4 regions of the Streptomyces liliiviolaceus genome follow, and region 3 is predicted to be linked to each of the others. Evidence: riboswitches for the same ligand, from Rfam matches in the RefSeq annotation. Region 3 holds a riboswitch; each other region holds the start of a gene.
The links. Region 3 has a riboswitch for cyclic di-AMP ahead of J8N05_RS28375 (M23 family metallopeptidase). Riboswitches for the same ligand answer to the same signal wherever they lie in the genome.
Positions count from the first base shown of each region.

Region 1: it holds a riboswitch for cyclic di-AMP, as region 3 does, so the genes downstream of both, J8N05_RS05085 (M23 family metallopeptidase) here and J8N05_RS28375 (M23 family metallopeptidase) in region 3, are expected to answer to the same signal.
Region 2: it holds a riboswitch for cyclic di-AMP, as region 3 does, so the genes downstream of both, J8N05_RS02430 (LysM peptidoglycan-binding domain-containing protein) here and J8N05_RS28375 (M23 family metallopeptidase) in region 3, are expected to answer to the same signal.
Region 4: it holds a riboswitch for cyclic di-AMP, as region 3 does, so the genes downstream of both, J8N05_RS09425 (transglycosylase SLT domain-containing protein) here and J8N05_RS28375 (M23 family metallopeptidase) in region 3, are expected to answer to the same signal.

Region 1 covers NZ_JAGPYQ010000001.1:1,171,647-1,175,821, forward strand. The annotation lists gene J8N05_RS05080 (aldo/keto reductase) at 121-1,065, opposite strand; gene J8N05_RS05085 (M23 family metallopeptidase) at 1,194-2,243, opposite strand; cyclic di-AMP (ydaO/yuaA leader) riboswitch at 2,255-2,412, opposite strand; gene J8N05_RS05090 (PP2C family protein-serine/threonine phosphatase) at 2,678-3,811, opposite strand; tRNA gene J8N05_RS05095 (tRNA-Met) at 3,976-4,049, opposite strand; gene J8N05_RS05100 (dihydrofolate reductase family protein) at 4,108-4,175, opposite strand, start outside.
Region 2 covers NZ_JAGPYQ010000001.1:563,874-568,048, forward strand. The annotation lists gene eno (phosphopyruvate hydratase) at 1-1,227, opposite strand, end outside; gene J8N05_RS02430 (LysM peptidoglycan-binding domain-containing protein) at 1,667-2,371, opposite strand; cyclic di-AMP (ydaO/yuaA leader) riboswitch at 2,376-2,545, opposite strand; gene J8N05_RS02435 (LysM peptidoglycan-binding domain-containing protein) at 2,764-3,663, opposite strand; gene J8N05_RS02440 (cytochrome P450 family protein) at 3,882-4,175, opposite strand, start outside.
Region 3 covers NZ_JAGPYQ010000001.1:6,599,396-6,603,570, forward strand. The annotation lists gene J8N05_RS28365 (MFS transporter) at 1-12, opposite strand, end outside; gene J8N05_RS28370 (TetR/AcrR family transcriptional regulator) at 185-763, shown strand; gene J8N05_RS28375 (M23 family metallopeptidase) at 903-1,841, opposite strand; cyclic di-AMP (ydaO/yuaA leader) riboswitch at 1,844-2,010, opposite strand; gene J8N05_RS28380 (alpha-galactosidase) at 2,306-4,175, opposite strand, start outside.
Region 4 covers NZ_JAGPYQ010000001.1:2,136,487-2,140,661, forward strand. The annotation lists gene J8N05_RS09420 (HAD family hydrolase) at 1-806, shown strand, start outside; gene J8N05_RS09425 (transglycosylase SLT domain-containing protein) at 800-1,516, opposite strand; cyclic di-AMP (ydaO/yuaA leader) riboswitch at 1,520-1,672, opposite strand; gene J8N05_RS09430 (CocE/NonD family hydrolase) at 2,034-4,124, opposite strand; gene J8N05_RS09435 (peptide MFS transporter) at 4,135-4,175, opposite strand, start outside.

The DNA.
Region 1 (4,175 bases), 5.4 Mb from region 3:
CCGAATGCCCAGTGCGGGACGTCCGTGGCTGGGCGCGCAGTTCCCCGCGCCCCTCAAAGCACAAGCCTCGCTCCTCAAAGCACAAGCCTCGCCCCCTGCCTCCGCGACGCGACCCACGCCTCACTCGGACGCGCGGGTCAGCTTCGTGAGGTCCGTGTCCGTGAGCGTGAGGTCCGCCACCGACAGCAGGGCCGGGAGTTGCGACGGGGTGCGGGCGCTGGCCAGGGGGACGGCGACCGTGGGGCGGGAGGCCAGCCAGGCGAGGGCCACGGTGGCGAGTTCGGCGCCGCGCTCCTGGGCGACCTCGTCGAGCGCGGTGAGCACCCGCTGCCCCCGCTCCGACGCCAGATGCTTGCCCGCCGCACCGGCCCGCGGGCTGTCGACCTCCGCGCCCGCCCGGTACTTGCCGGTGAGGAAGCCCGAGGCGAGCCCGTAGTAGGGGACGGCGGCCAGTCCGCCCCGCGAGGCGACGTCCTGCAGCGGCCCCTCGTACGTGTCGCGCGACACCAGGCTGTACTGGGCCTGCAGCGCCACGTACCGCACGAGCCCCTCGCGGTCGGAGGCGTCCAGGGACTCCTGGAGCCGCTCGGGAGAGATGTTGGACGCGGCGATCGCCCGCACCTTGCCGGAGCGTACGAGCTCGTCCAGGGCGCCGAGGATCTCCTCGACGGGCACGGAGGGGTCGTCGTAGTGGGTGTAGTAGAGGTCGATGTGGTCCGTCTGCAGCCGGCGCAGCGACTCCTCGGCCGCGGCCTTCACGTTCGCCGGGGACAGGCCCTTGTACGAGGGATGCGCGCCGACCTTCGTGGCGATGAGGACGTCGGCGCGGTTGCCGCGCGCGGTCAGCCACTCGCCGATGACGGTCTCGGACACACCGCCCCCGTTGCCCGGCGCCCAGGCCGAGTACGCGTCGGCGGTGTCCACGAAGTTCCCGCCGGCGGCCGTGTACGCGTCGAGCACGGCGAAGGAGTCGGCGCGGTCGGCGGTCCAGCCGAAGACGTTGCCGCCCAGGGCGAGCGGAAACACCTCAAGGTCGGACGAACCCAGCCTGCGAAGAGAAGTCATGCCAAAACCAACGGCCGGACCGGACGGCCGTATTCCATACCTCGCGACACAACCTCACGACGCCACAACCTCACGACGCCACAACCTCACGACGCCGCGGGGACCTGCTTACGCGGGGACCGGCCCGCTTACGGGTTGAGGCCGTTGCCGCGCAGCCAGGCCATCGGGTCGATCCCGGTGCCGCCGGCCGTGTGGACCTCCAGGTGGAGGTGCGCCCCGGTGACGTTTCCGGTGGCACCCACGCGCCCGATGACCTCGCCCGTGCTGACCTTCTGCCCGACACTGACGCCGATCGACGACTGGTGGGCGTACCAGAGCTCCGTACCGTCGTCGAGCGTGAGGACCGTGCGGTAGCCGTACGAGCCGCTCCAGCCCGCCTCGGTGATCGTGCCGCTGTGAATGGCCTTGATCGGGGTACCCGTGGGAGCGGCGAAGTCTAGACCCGTGTGCTGACCGGAGGACCACAGCGAGCCGGACTGCCCGAAGGTGGAGGTGATCGTGTACGAGGAGGTGGGCAGTGTGAACTGCTTGGCCAGCTCGGCGAGGCGCGCGGCCTCGGCCTTCGCCTTGGCCTCCTCCTCCTTCTTCGCCTTCGCGGCGGCGGCCTTGGCCTTCGCCGCGTCCTGCTCCTTGGCCGCGAGCGCGGCGGCCTTCTTCGCGGCGGCGGCCTCGGCGGCCGCCTGGGCGTCGCGGTCGACCTGGTCCTGCTGGAGTTCGGCCTGGAGCATGATGCGCGAGCGCAGGGCCTCGCCGGCGTCGGCGTTGCCCTCCTCGGCGTCGGCCTCGGTGAGGCCGGCGGCGGTGAGCGCCGTGCTGGAACCCTCGGGGGCCTCGTCGTCGGAGATCAGCGAGCCGACGTTCGGCAGGTCGGGGATCGAGATCGACACCGGCGGCTTGCCGGTCTGCGCGGAGGCCATGCCGCCCGCGCCGACGGCGGCTATGACACCGACGCCCAGAACGGTGGAGCTGCGGGCGAGTCCCCCGCCACGCTGCTTGGCGACGCGGTGCTTGCCGCGAACCGGAACGACGGTCTCAGCGCTGGGATTCCAGGGCTCCCAGGGCTCGTCCGCCGTACGGGCGCCGAAGGCGAAGGTGTCGGGCTTCTTCTCGCCCGAGGTCTCTCCCGTCACCTCGTCAGGCATGAACGAGGGTGTGGGGGCAGGCCTGTTGAACGCCACGTGGGCGCGCTCCTTTCCTTCCTTCTCGCCTACCGGGTTAGCTGACGGGTTCGGAGCAGGAAGGTCTCCTACGCGCGTCAACCGCGGTGTTCACCACCACGAAAGACACGCGATTCACCCCATGTAGGTGGTTCCCCGGTTCCCTTGCGGGATTCGGCGCGTGCGCACGGAGCCGTCTCTTGTGACGGCTGGGACACCGCGCTGCGTTATCGAACGTTAATAGACTCAGGCACCGGATTCCAAGCTGTTCCTGATGATCGTTACGGCTGCTGGCCTGGACTTAAACGCTGCGAGCGGGGTAAATCGGGCGAGTTGATCGTCATTCACAGGTACCGTTTTTGTTGACGGTGTGTCAGTTGTTATGCGCAGGGGCGTCGTTCGACTACTGCAGGTGATATAGGTGCGGCGAGGGCCGGGAAGACGTCCCGGTGCCCTCACGGCCGCCGGACGGCGAGCAGCGCCATGTCGTCCGTACCGCCGCCCCCGGTGTACCGGACCACGTCGTCCACCAGTTCGCCGAGCAGGGCGTCGGGGCCGGCGAACCGGCGCCCGGACAGCCGAGCCGCCGGGTCGAAGAACACGCCCCGCCCGTCCCGGGCCTCGGACAGCCCGTCCGTGTGGAAGAGCAGCATGGCCCCGCCCGGGAACTCCTCCTCCTGCACGCGGTCGGGCCAGGCGCCCAGGTCGCCCATTCCGAGCGGCAGCGCGGGTTCCGCAGCGGCGAGCGTGCGTACGGTCCCGTCGCCGCGCAGCAGGAGCGGTCCGGGATGGCCGCGGTTGACGAGCCGTACGCGCTGGGCGCCGTGCGGGATCTCGGCGAGCACGGCGGTGATGAAGCCCTCGAAGACCTCGACGCTGTCGCGCCGCACCCCTTCGCGCATCAGCGACCGCTCCAGCCGCTGGGCGACGGCCTCCAGGGTGCTCTCCTGTTCGGCGGCCTCCCGGAAGGCCCCGATGACGACGGCCACGGCGGCGACCGCGCCCATGCCCTTCCCCCTGACATCGCCCACGACGAGCCGTACGCCGTGCGGGGTGTCCTGCACGGCGTAGAGGTCGCCGCCGATGAGCGCGTCGGTCTGCGCGGCCACGTACCGGACCGCGAGGTCGAGGCCGCCGGTGCGCGCGGCGGGTTCGGGCAGGACGGCCCGCTGGGCGGCCTCGGCGATCTCGTGGGCGGAGGCGAGGCGGGCGTTGCCGAGGCTCACGAGCCGGTTGATGACGACGGCGAGGCAGGCGACCGTCGCCACGGTGGCGATCTCGGTGATCCCGCTGGCGTCGACGGCGAACCGCACGGTCACCAGGATCATGGCCGCCGTCCCCGCGACGCCCGTCCACACGGTGGCGCCGAGCGACAGCAGGGGCGCGGCGACGAGCGATGCGGCCGAGAGGAAGGGCGCGGCGGTGAAGTACTGCGGGGTGAGGACGTCGTAGAAGACGCCCGCGACGATCAGCAGCGCCGGCAGCACGCGGACGACCGCGCGGGTACGGGGATACAGGCCGGTACGCCTGTCCGGCTGAGGCCCGGCGGAGCCCGGCGACCGCTGCTCGACCGCTCGACGCCCGATCACGTGTCTCCTGCCCTCGACCACCTCGCTCCGTCCAGGGTTCAGGGACCGGCGGGACGGGGCGAGCGGACGGGGACCGGGCGAGTGAGCGCGGGCGCGGGGACGGCACAGGGGAAGGTAAAACACCTGAGGCCGGAATCCATTGGATTCCGGCCTCAGGCCTTCAGTAGCGGGGACAGGATTTGAACCTGCGACCTCTGGGTTATGAGCCCAGCGAGCTACCGAGCTGCTCCACCCCGCGTCGTTGAAACCAGTGTACGCCATGCGCGGGACGCGAAGCACACCGTTAGATGTCGGTCTCAGTTCAGGTGGCGGTTGGGCGCCTTGGCCGCGCTCTCGTGCTCCGGGAGTACGACGACGTCGGCGC
Region 2 (4,175 bases), 6.0 Mb from region 3:
CTCCTCGATGCGCAGCAGCTGGTTGTACTTGGCGACGCGGTCCGAGCGGGCCGGGGCGCCGGTCTTGATCTGGCCGCAGTTCACCGCGACGGCGAGGTCGGCGATGGTGACGTCCTCGGTCTCGCCGGAGCGGTGGGACATCATGCACTTGAAGCCGTTGCGCTGGGCCATCTCGACGGCGTCGAGGGTCTCGGTCAGCGAACCGATCTGGTTGACCTTGACCAGCAGGGCGTTGGCGGAGCCCTCCTCGATGCCGCGGGCGAGGCGCTCGGGGTTGGTGACGAAGAGGTCGTCGCCGACGATCTGGACCTTGGAGCCCAGCTTCTCGGTGATGACGTTCCAGCCGGCCCAGTCGTCCTCGTACAGCGGGTCCTCGATGGAGACCAGCGGGTACGCGGAGACGAGCTCCTCGTAGTACTCGGTCATCTCGGCGGCCGAGCGGGACTTGCCCTCGAACTCGTACTTGCCGTCCTTGTAGAACTCGGACGCGGCGACGTCGAGCGCGAGGGCGACCTGCTCGCCGGGGGTGTAGCCGGCTTCCTTGATGGCCTCGACGATGAGGTCGAGTGCCTCGCGGTTGGAGCCGAGGTTCGGGGCGAAGCCGCCCTCGTCGCCGAGGCCGGTGGACAGGCCGCGGCTCTTCAGGACCTTCTTGAGGGTGTGGTAGACCTCGGCGCCCCAGCGCACGGCCTCGGAGAAGGACTCCGCGCCGATCGGGGCGATCATGAACTCCTGGATGTCGACGTTCGAGTCGGCGTGCGACCCGCCGTTCAGGATGTTCATCATCGGGACGGGCAGCAGGTGCGCGTTCGGTCCGCCGAGGTAGCGGAAGAGCGGCAGGTCGCTGGCCTCGGAGGCGGCGTGCGCGACGGCGAGGGAGACGCCGAGGATGGCGTTGGCGCCGAGCGAGCCCTTGTTGTCGGTGGCGTCCAGGTCGATCATCGCCTGGTCGATGAGGCGCTGCTCGGTGGCGTCGTAGCCGACGAGCTCCGGACCGATCTGCTCGATGACGGCGAGGACGGCCTTCTCGACACCCTTGCCGAGGTAGCGGTTGGGGTCTCCGTCACGGAGCTCGACTGCTTCGAAGGCACCGGTGGAGGCGCCGGACGGAACGGCGGCACGACCCGTGCTGCCGTCGTCGAGGCCGACCTCGACCTCGACCGTGGGGTTGCCTCGGGAGTCCAGGATTTCCCGGGCTACGACGACGTCGATGGACGGCACGAGCATCTCCTTCTGGGATGTGACACAAGCTGTGCCGGGCCGGAGGCCCGGTTGCGCGCAGGCCTGGTGGCCCCGCGGGATGAGCCTAACCGGCTGCCGGGGATCGGCCAGCCCTCGACCGCCCCCTGGACAGAACCGAGAGGAAATTGTTTCCGAACGGAACAAAGACACGGACGAAAAGATCGGGCACAAAAAAGCCCCGCCCCGGTGCGTACGGGGGAACACGCACCGGAGCGGGGAGCCCGTGGGGGACGGGGGTGACCCTCACGAGACCTCCACTATGAAGGACACGGATGTGAGGGCGCTGTGGTTCAGTCGCGATTCGGATGTGGACCGGACGTCCGGTCGAGGCCGAGCGGCCAGTGCCTCGACCGGAGGTGATGTCCACAACCGCCCACGTGGGGACGCGAGCGCCGGCGGCGGGCCGGCCGTGGTGCGGCCGCCGTCAGCTGAGGTGCAGCTGCTGACCCGGGAAGATGAAGTCGGCGTCGTCGACGATGTCGTCGTTGAGCTTGTACAGCTTCGCCCAGCCGCCCTTGACGTTCTTCTTGTCGGCGATCTCGCTGAGGGTGTCGCCCTTGACGACCTTGTACTCGCCGTCGCCCTTCTTGACCTTCTTGCCGGTCGGGGTCTCGACGGTCTTCTTCGTCGCGGGACGCTCCTGCGAACGCGAGGCGCGCTCCTCGGAGGACTGCGAGTTCTGCTGCGGCTGCGTGGTGCTCTGGTTGGAGCCGCTGGAGTCGCCGGAGCCCGACGGGGCGGTGGAGCCACCGGTCGAGGCGCCGGACAGGCCCACGCCGCAGCTCGGCCAGGCACCCTTGCCCTGGCTCGCGAGCACCTTCTCGGCGACGGCTATCTGCTGGGACTTGGACGCCTGGTCGGCGGTGGAGGCGTACGAGCTGCCGCCGTACGCGGCCCAGGTGGAGGACGAGAACTGCAGGCCGCCGTAGTAGCCGTTGCCGGTGTTGATCGACCAGTTGCCGCCGGACTCACACTGGGCGACGGCGTCCCACTCGGACGCGGTGGCGGCGGAGGCTCCCGTGGCGCCCATCAGCGGGACGGCGACGGCGGCGGTGGTGACACCGGCCAGCGTGGCGATGCGGGTGGCCTTGGACGGGCGACGGTGCTTGCCCTTGCTCGAAAGCAGCATGAAGTGATCCCCTCACCGACGCCTGCGAGGTGAGCTGTCGGGTTCGGGCCGAGTGAGTTGCCCGGCCGCGCGACACTGCTGTCACGCGGCTTAACCCCAAGCCGTGCCCGGCCATGACGACCGGGTCCGGCACTTACCTGGGTCCCCCGCTCCTGCCTACGGCGCTTTACGCGACGACTGTTCCCGTACGGCCGTTGGCAGGATTCGGCGTGCGACCGTCGGGGCTCACCAATGGCGAGCGGTCACGACCGTAAACACGGGCCGCGCCGAAATTCAAAGACGATCAGGGGTGTTGAGATCCATGTCTCAATTCGCCAAATCGGACATTCAACGCGAACTACCGCTGCTTTTCGCCCGATTCGGCGCCTTGATCACTACTTGCTCGGTGCCGGTCAGCCGTCGACCGCGAGGCGCTGACCGGGGATGATGAAGTCCGGGTCGGAGCCGATGCTGTCCTTGTTCGCGGCATAGAGCTCGCTCCACCCGCCGTCGATGCCAAGGGAGTCGGCGATGCTGGAGAGACTGTCCCCGGAACGGACCGCGTACGAGCCCTCGTCGGCGAGGACGCGCGAGGTGCTGTCGCTGCGCGAGGCGTGCCGGCCGGCGTAGTCGTCCGCGCGGGGGGCCATGTCGACCTCTTCGGCGCTGCCGCCCCGGTGACGGCCGGAGCTGTCCGCGGCCGCGTCGGCCGAAGCGTCGTCGTTCTGGGACGACTTGTCCGAGTCGTCACCCTTCGCCTTGGTGTCCGCGGACGAGCTGTCCGTTCTCTGTGACTCCGAGGCGGAGTCGTCGGACTTCGAGCCGCTGTCCGTGGACGAGTCGGACTTCGCGCTGTCGCTCTCCTTCGTCGCGTCCGCGTCGGCCGACGGGGTCGCGGAGTCCTCGGCGAGGCCCGTGTCGACGCCGGCGGAGTCGGAGTCCTGCGTCAGACCGGCGACGAGACCGCAGGTCACCCAGGCGCCCGTCCCCTGGTCCGCGAGGATCTTCTCGGCGACGGCTATCTGCTGCGAACGGCTGGCCTGGTCGGCGCTCGGGGCGTAGTCGAGGCCACCGTTCTGCTCCCAGGTCTCCTGGCTCATCTGGAGTCCGCCGTAGAGCCCGTTGCCCGTGTCGGCGCTCCAGGAGCCACCGCTCTCGCACTCGGCGACCGCGTCCCAGGTCGTACCGCTGGCGGCACTCGCGCCGCTCGCACCGAGCAGGGGGATCGCGATGGCCGATCCGGCCACGCCGGCGGCGACGAGGAGCGCCGGAGCCTGACGGGGGCGCCGATGACGGCCGTTCCCGGAGAGCATGCGATTGCCTTTCGCGTGACAGCAAGGAATACGCACGGACACAGCGGAAAGCCGTGCTCGTGACTGCTGCGACGGGCGGACCTGCCGCATTGATGGGTGAAGGTAGCGGCACTCGAACTCTTGTCACAAGTCGGTGCAGCGTAGATAACGTGAAGATCACAGAGTTGACGGAGTCTCACCTTCCGTCGCCTTCGGTGCTACCGCCGTCGGCACTTCCGTCAAGACTTCGCGACCGGGGTGAACTCCACCGGAAGCGTGCGCAATCCACGCATGATGAGCCCGCCGCGCCACCTCAAATCGGCTGAATCCCCCGCGAGTTGCAGGTCGGGCAGCCGGGTCAGCAGCGTGGCCAGCGCGGTCTGGCCCTCCAGCCGGGCGAGGGGCGCGCCGAGGCAGTAGTGGATGCCGTGGCCGTAACCGAGGTGTTGGTTGTCACGGCGGGAGAGGTCGAGCGTGTCCGGGTTCTCGAACCGGTCGGGGTCGCGGTCGGCCGCCGCGAGCACGACGAGCAC
Region 3 (4,175 bases):
GGTGGACGTCATGGCTCTCGATTCCTTCTGGGATCACGGAACACGAAGCACGGCCGGACACCGCCCGGCGGACCGGGCAGCCCCTCCCGGGACAGGGCGAGGCAAGGCGGGCACTCATTTCCGAGTCACCGTGCACCGTAAAGGTAACACATACGAGACACTGTGCCTCGTATAGAGTTGCCGCATGGTGGATGGAAGCGGCCGCGGACGGCCCCGCAGTGAGAGCGCACGGGCCGCCGTGCTGCACGCCGTCGACGACCTGCTGGTGGAGGTGGGGTACGCGGCCCTGACGATGAAGGGCATCGCCGAGCGGGCGGGCGTGGGCCGGCAGACCGTGTACCGCTGGTGGTCGAACAAGGCGGAGGTGCTCTACGAGGCCAGCGCCATCGACGCCCGGCAGGAACTGTCCGTGCCCCGCAGCGGTGATCCCCGCAAGGACGTCAAGGCCTATCTCGACGCCCTCGTGGCCTTCCTGGCCCACTCGGACGCGGGTGCGGCCTACCGTGCCCTCATGGGCGAGGCCCAGCACGACGCGGAGGTCGCCGCGCTGCTCGCGTCCCGCGACATCCTCGGGGAGAGCGCCGCGGAGGTCGTGGAGGCGGCGCGGAAGCCGAGCGGCACCGCCCTCTCGCTCGAACAGGCGACCGCACTGCTGATCGGCCCGCCCTTCTTCCACATCCTGACCGGGCGCAGCGCGGACGGCCTCGACACCGAGCAGCTCACGGATCAGTTCGTGCGCACCCTGAACGATCCGGGGGCCTGAGACGCCCCCGTCCCTGTCGGCCGTCCGGCCCGGGACATGCCGAAGGCCGGACCCCGGGGATCACCGGGTCCGGCCTTCGGAGATGCACATCGGTCGACACCCGCAGGCGTCAGACCGTGTCAGTTGACGTCGGACGGCGTCAGACGGAGACGCCCTTGGCGCGCAGGTACGCCAGCGGGTCCACGTCCGAGCCGTAGTCCGGGGTGGTGCGGATCTCGAAGTGCAGGTGCGGGCCGGTGACGTTGCCCGTGGCACCCGAGAGGCCGACCTGCTGTCCGCCGGTCACGGTCTGGCCGGCCGAGACGGAGAGGGAGGACAGGTGGGCGTACTGGGCGTAGTGGCCGTCGGCGAGCTGGATGACGACCTGGTTGCCGTACGCGCCGCCCCATCCGGCGGAGACGACCGTGCCCGCGCCGACGGACTTGAGCGCGGTACCGGTGGGCACCACGAAGTCGACACCGGTGTGGTAGCCGCTGGACCACATGCTGCCCGACATCTTGTACGAGGTGCCGATGGACGCCCCCGAGACCGGCAGCGTGAAGCCGGTGGCCGTCGAGGTGTCCGCCGCCTTGGACGCCGTGGTCGTCTTCTTGGCCGCGGGCTTGTCGGCGGCCTTGCCGGACGACTTGGAGGCGGTGGAGTCGGAGCTCGACGCCGTGGCCTTGCCGCCGAGGGCGAGCTTCAGGCCCGGGTGGATGAGGGACGGGTCGCCGCCGATGGACGTGCGGTTGTCCGAGTACAGCTTCTTCCAGCCACCGCTGACGTCCTGCGTGTCGGCGATCTTCGACAGGGAGTCGCCCGAACGCACGGAGTACGTCCTGGTCGTGACCTTCTTCGCGTCCGCCTTCGCCCCGGCCTGCTTCTCGGCGGTCGGAGCGGCGGCGGCGGAGTTGCTCGCGACGGTCGAGACGTTCGCGGCGCCCGCCACGGAGTCGGCGGCGGACTGCGGGGTCGCGGCGTGCGCTCCGGTGGCGCCGAGCAGCGGGAGGGCGAGAGCCGCGCCCCCGGTGCCGGCCACGGCCATGGAACGGGAGAAACGCGGGGACTTGGGACGGCGGTGCTTACCCTTCGCGGGCATGACGAATTCCTCTCCGGCGCCTGCGAGGTGAGCTGTCGGGTGCGAGCTGGAGATGCCCGGCCGCGCTTTCGCACGACTTAACCCCAAGCCGTTCCGGAGACCGGAACAGGCGTACTACCTGTGGGTCCCCCGCTCCTGCCACATACGGGTGAGTGTGCGGATTCCGGGCGGCGGCAGGATTGGGCGTCCGTCCGGATTGGAGGTGAACGTAAGCGACATGAAGAGGCGGGAACAAGCTTGAGGGTTTCCTGTGTGCCCCGTTTTCTTGATCCTCGACCGAATTACCGGTCACCCTGTGTGAATGCGGGCCGTCCCTCGTTTATCAAAGCCCTGAAAACAAAGCGGACTTACGTGAGCATGGCGACAGCGGAACGTCACGGATATGACGCTGCTCACCCAGGACCGCTCCAGGAGCCTTCACTCCGGCGCGAGTTGGAACGAAGGCTCCATTACGGACACAACAGTCAGATGCGACGCAGGCGGATAACTGCGGCATCGAGATCCCCGCGCAGCCCCGTCCGCAGCCCGTGATGCAACAGCACCGCACCCCGATGGACTTCGCCCGTTTCGAGGCATTCGTACGATGCCGACGGATCGAGTCCCCGCAGCCTCACCGGCAGGGCGGGCTCGCCGTAGTGCTGGGCCTGGAGCCAGGCGAGGAGGACGACCTCGCCGTCACGGACGTACTGGACGGCGCTGAGTCCGCCCTGCGGCGCCCGCAGCCGATGGAGCTCACCGCGCTGCACGACGGGCCTGATCTCCTTGTAGAGCTCCACCCAGGTCCGCGCCTCGGCCAGTTCCTCCCCGGTCCAGCGGGTGAGGTCGCCGCCGACGCCGAGCACCCCGGCCATCGCGCTCACGAACCGGAAGCGCAGCGAGCTGACACGTCCGTTGAGCTGGGTGTTCGGGCTGTCGGTGACCCAGGCGGCCATGGCCCGCGCGGGATGCACCTGACTGAAGCCGTGCTGGATGGCGAGCCGGTCGAGCGGGTCCGTGTTGTCGGAGGTCCACACCTGGTCCGTACGCGCCATGATCCCGAGGTCGATCCGGCCGCCGCCGCCCGAGCAGGACTCGAAGGCGACGCCCGGGTGGGCCGCCCGCAGCCGGTCCAACAGCTTGTACAGGGCGTGCACATGGTCCACCCACAGCCGCTGCGGATAGGCCTCGCCGGGCCAGCCCGCATCCGTGAAGGCGCGGTTGAAGTCCCACTTCACGTAGTCGATCGGCGCACTGGAGAGCAGCGCGTCGAGCTGTTCCCACAGGTATTCCTGGACGTCCTCGCGGGCGAGGTTGAGCACGAGCTGATTGCGCAGTTCCGTCCGTTTCCGTCCCGGCTGGAACTGCACCCAGTCCGGGTGCGCGCGGTACAGCTCGCTGTCGGGGTTGACCATCTCGGGCTCGACCCAGATGCCGAACTGCATCCCGAGCCCGTGCACGTGGTCGCCGAGCGGCTTCAGCCCGCCCGGGAAGCGGTCCGGGTTGACCGTCCAGTCGCCGAGGCCGGCCCGGTCGCTGGTGCGCGCCCCGAACCAGCCGTCGTCGACCACGAACAGCTCGACACCGGCCTCGGCGGCCCGGCGGGCGAGCGCCCGCTGCTGCTCCTCGGAGATGTCGAACTCCGTGGCCTCCCAGGAGTTGTAGAGCACGGGCCGGTCCTGCTCCGCGTCCGGGATCACGTACGCGCGCTGGTACGCGTGCCAGGCGCGGCTCGCCCCGCCGAAGCCGCCGTCGCTCCACAGCCCCGCGAAGACGGGGGTGACGAAGGTCTCCCCCGGCTCCAGCCGCAGCAGGCCCGAGTCGTCGTACCCGGCCCCGCCGGTGATCTGCACGCGCGCGTCGGGCAGTTGGGCCACCGCGATCCGCCAGGTACCCGACCAGGCGAGCGCGCAGCCGTAGACCTCGCCCAGCTCCTCGGTCGCCGTACCGTCCGCGTCCAGGGCGACCCACGGCAGATGCTGGTGCCCGGTGTGTCCGCGCCGGCTGCCGATGATCTTCTCGCCGTACGTGAGCTCGGAACGCACGAGCCGGGACTCGGCCGCCCACCGTCCGTGCAGCTGGGACAGCCGCCACCCGTCGCGCTGCGGCAGTGTCCAGGTCGCGGAGTCGGCGCGCAGCACCTCCAGGGCGGGCCCCTCGTTGGCGAGGGTCACCCAGCGCTCGACGACGTCGGTGCCGGCCCGCATCCGGTAGTGCAGCGTGATGCCGAGCCCGGAGTCGGAGAACCGCAGCCGCAGCTCGTCATCGCCGGCTCCTCCTGCCGCCTCTCCGCCGGCGGTCTCGTACCCCTCGAAGCGCCATTCGGTGCCGCGCCTCTCGGGTGTGCGCACGGAGAGG
Region 4 (4,175 bases), 4.5 Mb from region 3:
GGGCAGGCGCCCGGCACCTCGTCGTGACGGGGCGCCCCGCTCCGCGCGTACGGCCACTGCTGGACGAACTCGGCAGCCAGGGGCTCGCGGTGTGCGGACAGGGCGCGCAGTTGTACGACGCCGGCGCGGACCGCATGGTGTGGTCCGTCACACTGGAACGTGAGCTGGCCGAGGTGGCTCTCGGCAAGATCGAGGCGGAGGTCGGTGAGGTGTACGCGGCCGTCGACCAGGACGGCGTCGACGGACTCACGCTCATCGAGCCGGGTTACGAGATGCCCCACCCGACGCTGCCGGCGGTACGGGTGCCGCGGCGCGACGACCTCTGGACCCGGCCCATCAGTAAGGTGCTGCTGCGGCATCCCCTGCTCTCCGACGACGAGTTGGCGTCCGCCGCCCGTGGAGCGGTCGGTTCCCTCGCCACCGTGACGATGTCCGGGCCCGGTACCGTCGAACTCCAGCCATGCGGCATCACGAAGGCCACGGGCCTCGCCCTCGCCGCCGGCCGGCTGGGCCTGACGTCGGCGCAGACCATCGCCTTCGGGGACATGCCGAACGACATCCCGATGTTCGACTGGGCGGCGCGCGGGGTCGCCATGGCCAACGCGCATCCCGAACTCAAGTCCGTCGCCGACGAGATCACCCTCTCGAACGAGGACGACGGCATCGCGGTGGTCCTGGAGCGCATGTTCTCCACCGACCGCACCGACCGCACCGACCGCACCGACCGCACCGACCGCACCGACCGGACGGGCCCCCGGGTCGGCCGGCAGGCCGGTCCGGGGGCCCGCTCGGGCGTCGGTCAGTAGGCGCCGAAGACGTTGTCGATCGAGCCGTAGCGCGCGGCGGCGTAGTTGCACGCCGCCGTGATGTTGGCGACCGGGTCGAAGGGGTCCAGCGACGTACCGGTCACGTGGTACGCCGAGAAGGTCGGGTCGATGACCTGCAGGAGCCCCTTCGACGGCGTACCGGCGACCGCGTTGGAGTCCCAGTTGTTCATGGCCTGCGGGTTGCCCGACGACTCGCGGATGATGTTGCGGTGGATGCCGTCGTAGGTGCCCGGGATGCCCTGCTGGGCCATGACGTCCAGCGACTCCCTGATCCAGCCGTCGAGGTCGTCCGTGTAGGTCTTCGCCGAGGCAGGGGTGACGGCGGACGCCGTGGAGGCCTTGGACGCCGTGGCGGTCTTCGCCGAGGTCCCGCCGTTCTTCGTGCCCACGGTCAGCTTCAGGCCCGGCCGAATGGTCGACGGGTCGTCGCCGATGACCGCGCGGTTGGCCTTGTACAGCTTCTTCCAGTCGCCCGTGGTGTGCGCCTTGGCGATCTTGGACAGGGTGTCGCCCTCGACCACCTTGTAGGTGACCAGCGAGACCTGCGGGACCGCGTTCGGGGTGGCGGCCTGGGCGCCGGTGGCCCCCACGAGGGGGAGCGCGAGCGCGGCTCCGCCCGTCCCGGCGGCGACGATGCCACGGGTGAGGGTGCTGTTTCTGGGGCGGCGGTGCTTGCCTCGTGCGGGCATGGCGAATGTCCTCTCCGGCGCCTGCGAGGTGAGCTGTCGGGTTCGGACTGGAGATGCCCGGCCGCGTGGTGTGCGCGACTTGACCCCTAGCCGTTCCGATTTCCGGTCCGGCGGCTTACCTGGGTCCCCCGCTCCTGCCGTACGCGAGTGAATGGATGACTGGGATTTCCGGGCGGCGGCAGGATTAGGCGATCCGTCCGGAGTGACGTGAACGTATGCGAGAGCACATGCCGTGAACAAGCCCCGAATTCGCGCAGCGACGGCTTTGAACTGCCATGTCGGGCGAATATCTCTTGATCAAAGCGGAAGGCGAAGTTCAACTTGCTTTCCGCAAAGGGAAATCGGCGGGACCGGAAAAACGATCACTTCGCGCGGGCGTGACTCAATTCACTGGCGCGGGCGGCCAATGTCCATAAAAAAGGTGATACGCAATATTCTGTCGACGCCGAATGCGGGCGGGATGCCGGTCGCCGTGGGCGGTTCCAGGGGCAGGCGAACTCGGCGAACTCGGCCCGGCTCAACCCGCCGTACGCGGAATCCGTTTCTCCCAGGTGCGGTGGAACACCACTTCGTCGCCGTCCTTGCAGATCACTTCGTTCGAGGTGATGAAGTCCGTCTCGTCGCAGGTGATTTCGGAGTGTGTCTCGACGCTCGCGTCCCACGGCATTTCCGGCCGGTGCAGCCGGACGGACCAGTCGGACCTGGTGTGCGCGGACAACGGGTCCGCCTCATTGATCGTGTATGTCTCCAGCGCGTCCTCGGTGAATTCGAGACCGTCCGGATAGACACGGGTGCCGCCGTACCGCGGATCCACTTCCAGGCGCCATTCACCCTTGGCGACATCGCGGACCACGAGGCGTTCGGGGCGCGGCTCGTCCAGTGTGGCGGGGAAGTTCACGCCCAGCGGAGCCGACTGCTCCGGTTCCTCGAAGACGATGGCGGGGTCCGACTCCTGGGCGCGGAGCGGGAGTTCCAGCACGCTGCCCGACGGGGTGAGGGTGAAGCCCGCCTCCGAGCCAGGCTGGGGCCAGATCCATGGCCAGTACGCGGAGGAGACGGCGAGCCGGATGCGATGGCCCGGCGGGAAGGCGTGGCCGATGCCGTTCAGTTCGAAGAGCACATCCTCCGTAGAGTCCGGTTCCCAGGGGACCACCTGGTCACGGCCGTGACGGGCTGTCAGGTTCAGGACTCCTCGGGTGACCAGGGTCGAGGAGCCGTCGGGTGCCACGTCGCACAGACGGGCCACTACATGTCCACGTTTCACCGGCGAGGTGAGCCTCAGGCGCACGCGCGGGCGGCCCAGTACCCAGATCTCCTCCGGGACCTCGAACTCGAAGCACACCGACCGCGCGTCCTCCTCCCGCTGGTCCGGCGGCAGGTCCGCGTCGTTGCCGAAGGGGAAGAAGCGGCCGGCGTCCAGCCCGGTGTGCTGGGGGGAGCGCACCACCACGGGGGCGCCCTGGAGCGCGTACGGGACGTGGGCGACCAGGGGGGAGGGCCAGGCGGGATCGCCGACCCAGCGGCCGGGCAGTACCGGGTACACCGTCGCGGGAGGGTGCGAGTCGCTGACGTACGAGCGGAGGAGCGGCTCGGACATCACCCTGGAGCCGGAGCCGGAGCCGGAGCCGGAGCCGGAGCCGGAGCCGGAGCCGCTGTCGCTGTCGCTGTCGGAGCCGGTGTCGGTCTCGGTGCCGGTCCCGGTCCCGGTGTCCTTCAGCCAGTGGTCCCACCAGCGCAGCGTCTCCTGGAGGAAGCCGATGGCGGGGCCCGGCGGCAGCCCCCGGTCGGGGTACTGGTGCGACCAGGGCCCGATCAGGCCGCGTACGCGGTCCGGCGGGAGGTGTTCCACGAGGCGCAGCACGGTGTCCCGGTACGGGTCGTGCCAGCCGCCGACCGCGAGCACGGCCGCCCGGATGGCCGAGTAGTCCTCGCAGACGCTGCCGCGGCGCCACTGCTCGTCCCTCGTCTGGTGGGCGAGCCAGGTGTGCAGGAACGGATCGACGGACTCCAGTCGTTGCACCCACAGATCGCGCCAGGACCCGCCCACGTATGCGGGATCGGGCGGGCGCGCCACGAACGCGAGCATGGTCGCCGCCCACGCGTGCATGTCGACGGCGAGTACGGAACCACCCATGTAGTGCACGTCGTTGTCGTAGCGGTCGTCCGACGAGCAGACCGTGACGACGGCCTTGAGCGGTTCGGGTGCGAGGGCCGCGATCTGGAGGGAGTTGAAGCCGCCCCAGGAGATGCCGAACATACCGACCTTGCCGGAGCACCAGGGCCGGGCGGCGAGCCACTCGACGACCTCGACCCCGTCGGCCAGTTCCGTCGCGGAGTACTCGTCGCCCGGCAGGCCCTCGGAGTTGCCGTGCCCGCGGACGTCCACGCGCACGGAGGCGTAGCCGTGGCCCGCGTACCAGGGGTGGCGCTGCCAGTCGCGCGGGGCGGTCCAGTCGGTCAGCCGGTAGGGGAGGTATTCGAGCAGTGCCGGTACGGGTTCTTCGGTGACGGGACGCCACACGCGCGCGTAGAGCTTGGTTCCGTCCGCGAGGGGAACGCGGATGTCCTCGTGAAACGTCTCGCAGGGGAAGGACGTACGGATGCGCATGGGTGTCACCTCAGTGGACGGGGTGCATCGTGCGGCGCAGCCAGGGCGCCG